Regions from separate parts of the Psychrobacter sp. FDAARGOS_221 genome, predicted to be linked through region 2. Evidence: predicted binding sites of a transcription regulator. Region 2 holds the regulator's gene; the other holds the start of a gene.
What was found. Region 2 encodes PhoB, which activates phosphate uptake and scavenging genes when phosphate is short. Its sites were predicted from a motif close to TGTCATNAANCTGTCATAA; they were not measured.
Positions count from the first base shown of each region.

Region 1: the regulator PhoB is predicted to act here: its motif matches at 1,880-1,898, upstream of pstS (phosphate ABC transporter substrate-binding protein PstS).

Region 1 covers NZ_NWFK02000001.1:1,972,689-1,979,311, forward strand. Annotated here, with positions in the region: gene thiC (phosphomethylpyrimidine synthase ThiC) at 1-552, opposite strand, end outside; TPP riboswitch at 830-963, opposite strand; gene A6J60_RS08270 (septal ring lytic transglycosylase RlpA family protein) at 1,184-1,546, opposite strand; gene pstS (phosphate ABC transporter substrate-binding protein PstS) at 2,031-3,194, shown strand; gene pstC (phosphate ABC transporter permease subunit PstC) at 3,333-4,283, shown strand; gene pstA (phosphate ABC transporter permease PstA) at 4,379-5,284, shown strand; gene pstB (phosphate ABC transporter ATP-binding protein PstB) at 5,395-6,303, shown strand; gene phoU (phosphate signaling complex protein PhoU) at 6,486-6,623, shown strand, end outside.
Region 2 covers NZ_NWFK02000001.1:2,230,978-2,237,600, forward strand. Annotated here, with positions in the region: gene asd (archaetidylserine decarboxylase) at 1-809, opposite strand, end outside; gene dtd (D-aminoacyl-tRNA deacylase) at 960-1,400, shown strand; gene phoB (phosphate regulon transcriptional regulator PhoB) at 1,600-2,298, shown strand; gene phoR (phosphate regulon sensor histidine kinase PhoR) at 2,367-4,061, shown strand; gene A6J60_RS09405 (FKBP-type peptidyl-prolyl cis-trans isomerase) at 4,274-4,756, opposite strand; gene A6J60_RS09410 (M61 family metallopeptidase) at 5,085-6,623, shown strand, end outside.

The DNA of each region.
Region 1 (6,623 bases), 260 kb from region 2:
ACGCATATCGGTCAGTTCATGCTGCTTTTGAGTTTCACGAATGGCGATGTATTCCATTTCAGGCGTGATAATACCTTGGCGTGCATAATGCATTTGGGTGACATTCTTGCCTGCTTTGGCACGACGCGGTTTATCGATATGGGCGAAGCGAATGTTAGCAGTCTTAATGTCACGCGCACGCTCGTTACCGTAGTTGCTTGATAAGCCGTCTAGGATTTCGGTATCGCCACGCTCTTCAATCCACTTTTCACGCAGCTTGGGCAGACCTTTGGTTAAGTCGATATCAACATTAGGGTCGGTATACACGCCTGAGGTGTCATAGACATAAAAAGGTGGGTTCTTTTCACCATTTTCTAAACCAAAGCCGCCAGTTGGGGTATCGGTTAAGGTGATTTCACGCATTGGTACTTGAATGTCAGGACGTGAGCCTTCGATATATACTTTGCGTGAAGCGGGCAGGCTACGGGTTAAGTCGCGGGCTTCTTCGTCAAAGCGCTCATCTTTGGCGTTGCGGTGGGCAGGGGTTTTGATGCTATTTTCTGCATTACTCATGGAGATATCCTTATTTTTACCAATGGCATGTTGCCGTAGTGACTTTTAGGGTTAATAACTAAAAACGGAAAGTAAAATAAAGACTCAGGAGGTAGCGTTGAAGGGTCTAACTCAATCATCACAAAGCAATTTAATAGTTATTAAATTAAGGCCAAAGGCTTAGCTTTAGTAGCTGTCGGCCTTTGCTTATCTGATGTCACTGTTCGTTTACTGGTTGTTGGCCAGTGACGAGCGATGAGCAGTTGACGACAGACAGCCTTTTATTGTTTGTGATTAATAGGCTAATGTGTGACTTTCCTACGGCGGTATTAACCGCATCAGGTTCAACGGGTGATGTCTCAGCAAACGCTTTGTTAAATAATAGCAGTGACACTACTGGCTAACAGATGGTCTGCACCCCGAGTCTTAGTAATTTTTATTTTAAAAGCTTTGGTGGTTATGCTTTTAATAATATCGATATCTTATCAAACTTTGAGTTTAATAACAGTCTTGCTTTGCATTTAAATGTTTAATGCGCTGTTTTTATCTTGTTCATGTCATTTTTAATTTTGCATATAGCCAGCTTTAACGCATAAAAAACGCCAATGGAATCTCCATTGGCGTTTTTTTGAATCAGCTTGTCACTTAAGGCTTATTGCTTACGGTATTTACCATCGCCTTTGCTTAACACTTCAACCGTCACTTTACATAGGTTGCAGTTGATCATTTGGTTGGCTTTTTTCGATAAATCGATAACACGACCCGGTGTAAATGGTCCGCGGTCGTTAATTTTAACAACCACTGACTTTTTGTTATTCAAATTGGTTACTTTTACTTTAGAACCAAACGGCAGTGATTTGTGAGCCGCTGTCAAAGCGTACATGTTGTAAATCGCGCCAGAAGCCGTTCTTTTACCATGAAACCCTGGACCGTACCAAGAGGCCATACCTGCATTGGCAGGTACCGTCAACATAAGGGCTGACAGAAGTGTAAATGGCATAAAAAGTTTTTTCATAGGGGATACCTGTAATTTAATAAATGGTTGGGACAGGGAGCTCCATAAGATTTCGTGGTTGCTGGCTGGTGTTAGGTGTTAACCGTTAACACAGCTAATGTGGTTGAACACAGCTAAGCTGCTTGCCGCAAAATCAAATGGTCTGTACCAAATCATCGAAGCGGTAGTCTACAGGCGCTAAGTTTAGAGTATCTTTCTAATAGGTAAGCGAAATGTAAAGAATACTTAATCTGCAAATAGATTGTATCTGCCAATAACGGTCGCTTGAGTCATCTGTAAAGTTAGTTAATAAACGACTTACTAAAGTTACTTATTTCTTACAAAAAAAGTTTATTTCATCAAACTGTCATATTTAAACGTCAAAATGGCGACATTCCAATAGAGGGGTAGGTCATCCAACGATGTCTAGGCATAAGCCTGATGTTGAGCCTACATCCTCTCTTTTATATAGATAATTAAAGTTAATAACTCTTTAGGAGAGACCATGCGTTATTCATTACTAGCTGTTGCAGTTGCCGCCATACTGGGTTTGACTGCCTGTGATAATAAGACAGATGATACCGCCGCAACTGAAGGCACAACAGAAGATACAGCAGTAACGACCACAGCTGGCGAATCAGCAGCGGGTAACTCAGAACAGTACACCAATATTGATGGTGTAGAAATGAACATCAGTGGTGCTGGCGCATCATTCCCAGCTCCTATTTACCAAAAATGGTCAGCTGACTTCCAAGGCGCAACCAAGGGTCAAGTTAACTATAACTCTATCGGTTCTTCTGGCGGCGTAAAGCAGATCAAAGCAAACACAGTTGACTTTGGTGCATCAGATAAGCCACTTAAGCCTGAAGAGCTACAAGAAGCTGGTCTTATCCAGTTCCCAACCGTTATCGGCGGCGTTGTACCTATCGTTAACATCGAAGGTATCAAGCCAGGTCAATTGGTATTAAGCGGTGAAGTATTGGCTGATATCTACCTAGGTAAAATTACCAAGTGGAATGACCCAGCAATCACCGCATTAAACGAAGGCGTTGAGCTTCCTGATGCCAACATCACTACCGTTCACCGTTCAGACGGTTCTGGTACCACGTTTAACTTCACTTATTATCTAAATGAAGTATCAAGCGACTGGGCTAACATCGGCGTTGACAAAAGTGTTGAATGGCCAACTGACCAAACCGGTACAGGTATTGGCGGTAAAGGTAACGAAGGCGTTGCTGGTATGGTAACTCAAGCACCTAACTCAATCGGTTATGTTGAATATGCTTACGCTAAGCAAAACAACATGTCGCATACGTCTATGATCAACGCTGCGGGCAACCGTGTTGAGCCATCTGCTGAATCATTCGCAGCTTCTGGTAACGTTGACTGGTCAAGCGCTGAAGGCTTCTACAAAGTTATCGCTAACTCAGACACTGCTGAAGCATGGCCAATCGCTGCAGCAACTTTCATCTTAGTGCACAAGCAGCCTAAGAACCCTGAGAAAGTAGCTGGCGTATTAAACTTCTTTAACTGGGCATACAACGAAGGTGATCAAGCAGCATTAGACCTTGACTATGTTCCATTCCCAGACGAAGCGGTTGCTTTATTCAAAGAAGAGTGGAAGCAAGTGGTTGGTTCTGACGGTCAACCAGTATATACCCCTAAATAATAGTCATTAACTTGTCACTGTTAATGAACGTTAAAACAAATGGCAAGTAAATGACATCTCATTTACTTGCTTTTTACTACTTAAATTTCGATTTATAAATTTTAAGAAAGTTAAATTTTAAATTATGTTGGGGTTACCATGTCTGACTTACACGCTCAGCTAGCAAAGCAGCGAAGAAATGACGTCTTATTTGTTAATTTGACCAAGTTCTTTGCCTTATTAGTTCTGGTTTCTTTAGGCGGAATCATGCTGTCGCTAATCATCGGAGCATGGCCAAGCATTAAAGAATTTGGTTTTGGTTTTTATACCAGTTCAAATTGGAGTACCGTCAATGATGAATACGGTGCTTTAGCCCCGATTTACGGCACCATTGTGACGTCTGTTATCGCTATTTTAATTGCAGTGCCGGTGAGTTTCGGTATTGCCATTTTCTTGACCGAGCTTTGTCCTAAGGCATTGCGTCGTCCATTGGGTATGGCGATTGAATTATTGGCCGGTATTCCTTCTATTATTTATGGCATGTGGGGCTTTTTCGTACTGGCGCCATTATTTGCTAAATATGTTCAACCTTTCATCATTGATACCTTTGGACCTATTCCTGTTATCGGTAGCTTTTTTGGCGGACCGCCACTGGGTATTGGTGTTTTCACAGCCTCATTAATTCTAGCCATCATGATTATTCCCTTTATTGCCGCAACCATGCGCGATGTGTTCTCAGTGGTTCCAGAGCTGTTAAAAGAATCCGCTTATGGCGCAGGGGCAACCACTTGGGAAGTGATGTACAAAATTATCCTACCTTATACCAAAGCAGGTGTTGTTGGCGGCATTATCCTTGGTTTAGGCCGTGCATTGGGTGAAACCATGGCGGTGACCTTCTTAGTCGGTAATACTTATAACATCAACTCTAACTTATTCGGCTCAGGGGTAACCATTACCTCATCGATCGCCAATGAGTTTGCTGAAGCGTCTAGTGAAATGCATGTCGCTACGTTGTTACATTTAGGCTTAATTCTATTTGTTATTACCTTTGTGGTTTTATCAATCTCTAAGATTATGTTGTCACGCATTGATAAAAAAGCAGGTAACTAGTTTTAGCGCACTTAGCCGTTAACTTAAGCAGAATAAAAGCAGCTGCATATAACTAGCAGACAAATAGATATTCAGGATATTTGGCAGGAAACATTATGACAATCAATTCAAGTGCAACACCCGTAGCAAGCACCAGTAACTCAGTAAGATTTGAGCAGCGCATGAATAAGTCGTTGTACTCAAAGCGCAAGTTTTACAACGTGCTGGGCCTTATCTTTGCCGTTTTAGCCATGGGTTTTGGTTTAGTGTGGTTGGGTTGGATTTTATTTGATCTACTGCGTAAAGGGATGGAAGCCATGCTAACCATGCCTATCTTTACCGTAGATACGCCGCCGCCAAATACCATGGGTGGTTTACGAAATGCGATTGTGGGTTCAATTATGATTGCCGGTACCGGTCTATTTATCGGTGCGCCAATTGGTTTGATGGCAGGTGTGTATCTGGCTGAGTTCTCACAAGGCTCATGGTTGGGTAAAGCAACACGTTTCCTTAACGATATCTTGCTGTCTGCACCGTCGATTGTTATTGGTCTGTTCGTGTTCACATTGATGGTTAATAACCGCAGCTTCTCAGGTTGGGCAGGCGCTATTGCACTGGCACTGATTATTATTCCTGTTGTGGTGCGTAGTACCGAAACCATGTTGAATCTAGTGCCTAACCAATTACGCGAAGCATCTTATGCACTAGGCGCGCCGAAGTGGAAAGTAGTGACGTCAGTGACCATGAGCGCGGCCAAATCTGGTTTGATTACCGGTGTTCTTCTAGGCTTTGCCCGTATCACAGGTGAGACTGCACCATTACTATTCACGGCACTAAATAACCGATTCTTTAGCTGGGACATGGGCAGTGCCATGGCCAACTTACCAATGACCATTTATCAGTTTGCTGCTGCGCCAGATGATACTCAAAATATGATTGCATGGGGCGGTGCACTGTTAATTACCTTCTCTGTATTAGGTCTTAACATCATTGCACGTATTGTTGGACGCGAGAAAAAATAACGCCAGTCCATCAGGTAATACAGATTGTATTCACACCACAATCAGTCATTTATTAATCATATTTAAGTCATTAAACACATTTAGTTCTTCAAGTTATAAAGGGTACTGACATGAGCGATACACTAGTGAAAAAAGTTCAAACACCAAGAGCGGAAGCAAATACCAATATGCTAGAGCAACCGATGCAAACAGGCACTCAGCAACAGCAGCCTGATACGGCAAGCTTTACCAAACAAACCATCTCTGATCTGCCGGACAACATGCCAGCAGCGAAGCTACAAATTCGCAATCTAGATTTCTTCTATGGTGATTTTAAAGCCCTAAAAGACATTAATATTGATATCCCTGAGAATAAAGTGACTGCATTTATCGGTCCATCCGGTTGTGGTAAGTCGACTTTATTACGTACCTTTAACCGTATGTATGACCTATATCCAGGCATGCATGCTGAAGGTAAAATTATCCTAGACGGCAAGAACATCTTAGATAAAGATGTCGATGTAAACTTGCTACGTGCTCGCGTTGGTATGGTCTTCCAAAAGCCAACCCCGTTCCCAATGTCTATCTATGACAACGTGGCATTTGGTGTGCGCCTGTACGAAAAGCTAAGCAAAGCCGATCTTGATGAGCGTGTTGAATGGGCGCTTAAAAAGTCAGCGTTATGGCCAGAAGTAAAAGACAAGCTAAAAGCATCAGGCCTGTCATTATCAGGTGGTCAGCAGCAGCGTCTATGTATCGCTCGCGGCGTGGCAACCAAGCCTGAAGTTCTATTACTAGATGAGCCAACTTCTGCACTTGACCCTATTTCAACCGGTGCGATTGAAGACCTTATCGAAGATTTAAAACACGATTACACCATCGCCATTGTGACCCACAACATGCAACAGGCGGCTCGTGTTTCTGACTATACCTGCTACATGTATCTTGGCGATATGGTTGAGATGGGTGAAACTAATCAGGTATTCACTAACCCTGCACAAAAAGCCACTGAAGACTATATCACTGGTCGCTACGGCTAGACTGTTTGATGTTATGACGTGCTAAGTGGTTAGCATCATCGAATAGACAATCGTAAGTTGTGTCGCTTAGTGCTGACTTAGTGCTAAGCGACAGCGAGTCAATAAAAAAAGAATCAACATAATAATAACCAGACCAACCTGAACTTGCTTTTGCAGGGAATAAAACAATTTAGGATTTTGTGATGCCAACAACTGAAAAGCATATTTCAAAAAGTTTTGATGAAGACTTACAACAGAGTAAGGATCTTTTTTTGACCATGGGCCGAATGGCAGCGGAGCAGGTCACTCTTGCGACACATGCCTTGGTTGATGGTAATGTC
Region 2 (6,623 bases):
GGTAAGACCACAATAGCGGTAGAGCCCAGATAGAAGCGTCCTAACTCATCACCTTTTTTCAAGCTGATATTATGGGTTAAGGTTTGGATGGTATTACTGCGCTCAATTTTGCCAGTGGCAACCGTTTCGATACCGGCAACAATCATTGCACCGACCAGTACCACACAGGCTTTGCCGTATTCGGTATCAAAAACGCACACCAAACGCTCATTTCGCGCAAATAAGTCAGGCACATTCTCGGCAGTGACATTATTGACCGAAAATAGAGTGCCAGGCACATAACGGGTCTCGATCAGCTTGCCATCGAACGGCATATGTACTCTGTGATAGTTACTGGGTGCAAGATAGACAGTCGCAAAGCTGCCCTCGTTGTAATAGCTGCTTTCTTTATTTTCAGTATCAGCAAGCAGGTGACTGACCGAATAATCACGTCCTTTGGCTTGCAGTAATTGACCGTGCTCAATAGCACCAATCTGCGAAATCATACCGTCGGCTGGCGAGACGATACCGTGTGCGCTATCATCAATCGGACGCGCATTGTCGTCTAATTCACGCGTAAAAAAGTCATTGAAGCTGCTAAAGTCGCTTAAATTTTTGCGCGCATATTCATCTAAAGTAATGCCGTACGCTTTGGCAAAGGTATGCACAAAGGCCTTTTTAACAATCGGGTTTTGGCTCGCTGCTAGGCGTCCAGCGGTTTCGCTAAGTTTTTGCTGAGGTACCAGATGCTGCACCGTGGTAAATAAGCCGTCACGGGTTAAAAGTTGGCTGGCTTGTTTTTTTAGTGTCTGTTTAATAGTATTTTTCATGATAAGTATCAGTCGTTAGTTGGGTTAGACCGTTAAATAAAACGGTTATTTAGTCAGTCATTGGGTAATAATAATTGGGCAATTGAATCAGTATTCATTAACCAGTTTAGCATAAAGTCAGTTTAACAAATTCGGGAGTGACAACACAGTATGAAAGCTTTAATTCAGCGCGTGACACAGGCCAGCGTGACTGTTGATAGTCAGGTGGTTGGTGCTATTGAGCATGGTATCTTGGCGTATATCGGCATCGGTCATGATGATACGCTGCAAAGTGCTCAAAAAATGATAGATAAGATTTTAACCTATCGTATCTTCGATAATGAGGAAGGTAAGCTCGATAAAAATGTACAGCAAGAGGGCGGTGGCTTATTGCTGGTTTCACAATTTACACTGATGGCAAAAACTGATAAAGGGCGTCGTCCAGACTTTGGTGGGGCGATGCCGCCAGATCAGGCCAATACGTTGTTTGAGCAGTTGGTCGCCTATGCTAAGACTCAGCATGAACAGGTGGCAACCGGCCAGTTCGGTGCCAATATGTTGGTCAAAGCCGATAATGATGGGCCACTTAATTTTATTTTAGAAGTGCAGTAGTTTATCTAATAGGCCTGGTAATTCGTTTCTATAAATACAGCTACTTGTTTTGATAGGTGCATCAATACCACATCAGGAGCAGCTGCCATAAAACACTAGCTATCACATAGCATTGTGATGCTGTCATCTAATTGTCATAATTATAGGTTGTAATATAACGGTCATATTTTTTTAGTAGTAACCAAAAGGCAGTAAGCAGATGAATACGGAAACAATATTGGTCGTAGAAGATGAACCAGCCATACGTGAGATGATAGTCACAACCTTAGAGATGGCAGGCTATGAGTGCTTGCAGGCTGAGGAAGTTAATGAAGCGCACAGTCAGGTGGTGGATAACAGACCAGCACTGATTTTGTTAGATTGGATGTTGCCAGGCAACCAATCAGGAATTGATTTTTGCCGACGTTTGAAAAAAGATGAGCTGTTATCTGAGATTCCGATCATTATGTTGACCGCCAGAGGCGAAGAGGACAATAAGGTGCAGGGTCTAGATGCCGGTGCTGATGACTATATTACCAAGCCGTTTTCGACGCGAGAGCTGGTGTCGCGTATTAAGGCAGTGCTGCGCCGTAGTAGTGCGTTGTCAGGAGAGAAGCCTATTGAAGCGGAAGGCCTAAGCTTAGATCCGGTGAGCCAACGTGTATCGGCAGATGGTCAAGCGGTTGAGATTGGACCGACAGAATACCGCTTATTGGCCTTCTTTATGAGTCATCCTGAGCGTGCCTATACTCGAACTCAGTTGTTAGATCAGGTGTGGGGTGGTAATGTGTATGTCGAGGACCGTACTATTGACGTGCATATTCGCCGCTTGCGCAAGGTGCTAGAGCCGTATAATTACGCTGGATTTATTCAGACAGTTAGGGGCACAGGGTATCGGTTTTCAACACAGCTTGTTTAGGCAGCGCACTGTATAAACAGCCTTTACACCACAACCGATATCGTCAGAGTATTTATATTGAGAGTAACATGTACCGTCGCTTAGACTCCGCCAACCCTAACTCATCTGAGTCATCTGCCTCCGATAGCCAATCAGCTCAAAACGGGTCAGCTCAAACCAGCTCAGTTGAAAATGGAGCAGAACAAAACGGCTCAGAACAAGATAAGTTAGGCCAAAACAAGTCAGGCCAAGATAGTACGGGAACGTCAGTCATTCACTCTATCGAAGAGCAGTCACAGCGTCAAAAGCGTTTAGAAGATCGTGACAACTTACAACATAATGAGCGCCATAAAGCGACGTTGTTTTGGACTGACTTTAAATGGCTGCTGTTTATGGTCGCAGTGGGTGCTTGCTTTGGCTGGTATGGTGGTAGTATTGAATGGGGTATTATCGTTGGCTTGTTGCTTTATTATGTGTGGCGCTTATATGCGATACAACAATTTTATCAGTGGATGAGTCGCTCATTAACACTGCCGCCTCCTGACTTCTCGGGTAGTTTGACCTTTATGGCAAATCAACTGTACGAAAGTAAGAAGCAAAAACAACAGGCGGATCAACAGATTACTGCGTTGATTACCAAGATTCGTAGCTCGTTATTGGCGCTACAAGATGCGGTGATTTTGCTTGATAAAGAAGACAGATTAGATTGGTGGAATCAGTCAGCCGAGCGTCTATTGGAGCTTGATTCTGACGACCAAGGTCGCACCATATTAGACCTGATTAATATTCCTGAGTTTCATGAGTATTATAAAAATGCGGTGTCGCCTAATGAAGGCATACGCATGCGCTCATGGAATAACTGTGAGCGCTTTTTGCAATGTGAGGTAACCCATTTTGGTCATGAAAAGCTGCTGATAATTTATGATGTCACTCGCTTGCAGCATTTAGAGCAAATGCGTAAAGACTTCGTCGGCAATGTGTCGCATGAGCTTAGAACTCCTTTGACGGTATTGATGGGCTATATCGAGACCTTTTCTGATCAGCCCGACTTAGACCCCAAATGGAGACGAGGGTTTAAGTTAATGACGCAGCAAACAGAGCGCATGAATTATATTATCAATGACTTGCTGTTGTTATCACGGTTAGAAAATGAAGAGTCGATTCAGTCTGAATTTGTAGATATGCCACGTTTATTGACCAGTATCTTTGATGATGCGCAGGTTTATAATAAAGAATATGGTCATGTGATCAACCTGCATATCGACTCACAAAAAGGCATCTATGGCTCAGAGATGTACTTGCACAGCGCCTTACTCAATCTAGTGACTAATGCCATCAAGTACACCCCGAAAGGCGGCGAGGTTAGCATTGCTTGGCAGGATACCAAACAGGGCTGCTTATTTTCAGTAGCGGATAACGGGATTGGTATTGCTAGTGAGCATATTGAGCGTTTAACAGAGCGCTTTTACCGTGTCGATAGTGGTCGCAGTCGCAATACGGGTGGTACAGGCTTGGGGCTGGCTATTGTGAAGCATGTGCTATATCAGCATGAGGCAAAGTTAACTATTGAGTCTACTGAAGGCAAGGGATCAACCTTTAATGTAATGTTCCCCAAACGCCGAATCTATCGCGACACCAACAAGCGTAGTAAGCGCAATGCGTTAATAGATAGCGACGTAATAGATGGTGGTGTAGTAGACAGTAACTTAATAGATAATCAGCGAATAGAGGAAGCGCAAATAGATGAGGCAAAAATAATCGCAGACAGTGATTCAAAACACTAAGGCTAAGCGAAATATTTGCTCAATAAGTTCACTCTTAAGTTAATCACTCAATCAATTAGCATAAAAAAGAGCCATTCAAATTTAATTGAACGGCTCTTTTTTTATGGGTTAACTCAATTCTTACTTAATAACAGTTATAAGCTTAATAATAGTCATAAACTTAATCACAAATAAGTTAAGCGGTTAACCCATCTAAGCTTCGGGCAGCAGGATTAGTGCTGAACGCCGCCGGCACCATGTACATGGCCATGGCTGATTTCTTCTTCAGTAGCAGCGCGTACATCAACGATTTCAACGTCGAAGCTTAGCTTTTTGCCAGCTAATGGATGGTTAGCATCAACAGTTACGGTGTCGTCAGTAACGTCTGTTACAGTAACTAGCATCACTTGACCTTCAGCTTCTGACTGGAATTGCATGCCAGGCTGGATGTCATCAACGCCTTGGAAGTTTTCGCGAGGTACTTTTTGTACCGCTTGCTCTTGGTATTCGCCATAAGCGTCAGCTGGCTCAATAACCGCAGTTAATGAATCGCCTGCAGATTTGCCTTCTAGCTCTTTTTCAAGACCTGGAATGATGTTGTTGTGACCGTGTAGATAAGCTAATGGCTCACCTTGTGACTGGTCAATAACGTTACCATTTTCGTCTTTTAAAATGTAGTTAAAGCGTACGGCAGTATCTTTTGCAATTGTTGTCATAAAAATTCCTAAAATAGAGATAAATAAAAAAATACAATAAAGAAGGGTGCTTATATTGGCATAGTTCTCATTTATACCACACCTCTACTAATTGCCTTGTTTAATAGATTGCGGTGGTGGATAAAACTTTCAAGGCTATACTCTCAAATTAATTCACTAATTGCTAATTTTTTTTACAATTTTTAAAAAAATACTTGCCATTTTCCCCTAAGTTTTGGCTTAACCAAAGGGTCATTGATTTGTGCTCAACCAACCCCTATCTTATCTAGTAGCATTTTTTAATAGGTAACTTCTTATCATCATAACTATGACAACAGCAGTGACTAATATGACAACCTTAACTAAGCAACAGCAGCCACATTACAAATTAGACTTTCATCGTTTTAAACAGCATTTGGTCGATGTCACCCTACGTTTTGAAGCGGGGCAACAGGCACCGACATTATGGCTGCCCGCATGGATACCAGGCAGTTATCTGATGCGTGAGTTTGCTCGCAATATCACTGCCGTCCATTATCAACTGCTGCCACATCAGCCTGAAGACGAGCACGCTGGCAGTGAGTCACATGCTGCTGCCAATCAGGATAGCAGCGTTTACAGAGCCGTTAAGTTAAGCAAAAATCAATGGCAGCTGCCCAATGTGCAAGCCGGCGACTATGTCGAAGTGCGTTATGAGGTCTACTGCTATGATCTGTCAGTACGTACTGCCTATGTCGATCAGCAGCGCTTATACGGTAACTTTACCTCTTTGGCGTTGGCCATTGAGACAATGGAGGAGTTGCCGGTTGCAGTGACGTTAAGTGTGCCAGTTGCCTTCTTTGAAGCACACAGTGAGTCAGCCGCTCAGGTCAGAATTGCCTGTGGGTTGCAGCATACTTATATGTCGACTGATAACACCCATCACTATCAGTTGCAGGCGGAGAATTACCACGAGCTGATTGATTATCCGTTTGAGATTGCGCCGCAAGATGAGTTTGGTTTTATCGTCCATGATGACAAGCACACTGCGATTGCGCATCGCTTTTATTTGTCAGGGAAGCACAGTGCCAATTTAGGTCGACTGCAGCAAGATATTCAGCAAATCTGCCAAAGTTATGTCAGTTGGCTAGGTGATGCGCCTTTTGGTAGCGATGATTATCATGGTTATACCTTTATGACCTATGCCAGCGGCAATGACTACGGCGGCCTTGAGCATATCAACTCAACCAGCTTAGTGACACCGCGCAGTGACTTGCCGACAGCTGCAGAGCCTGATGAGCCGAGCGAGAGCTATCAGCGCTTTTTAGGCCTGTGTAGCCATGAGTATTTCCATTCTTGGTGGGTTAAGACAGTCCGTCCTGATGTGATGATGGGTGTTGATTTGCGCCAAGAGGCTTACACACCGCTGCTCTGGGTATTTGAGGGCTTCACCTCTTATATTGACGACTTTATGTTGCAAGCGTCGGGTGTGGTCAGTCAGGTAAGCTATCTTAAACTGCTGCAAGCTCAAATTAACCGCTACACTCAAACACATGGCCGTACCTTACAAAGCGTGGCTGAGTCTAGCTTTGATGCGTGGATTAAGCTGTATCGTGCCGATGAGAATACCGGCAATGCGGGCATCAGCTACTATAACAAAGGCGCTTTAGTGGCCTTATGCCTAGACTTAACCTTAATGCAGCAAAGCGGAGGTAAATATCGCTTATTTGATGTGGTCAAAGCCTTCTATCAGTTAGCAAAAGAGCAGGGCGAGGCCGGTAATCGCATCCGTATTGGCATGGATAATGACAATCTTGAGGCGGTAATTAGTCAGTTTATGGACAAAGCAGTGTGGCAAGAATTTAAAGCCCGCTATGTCGATGGTGTTGATGAATTACCAATACATGAG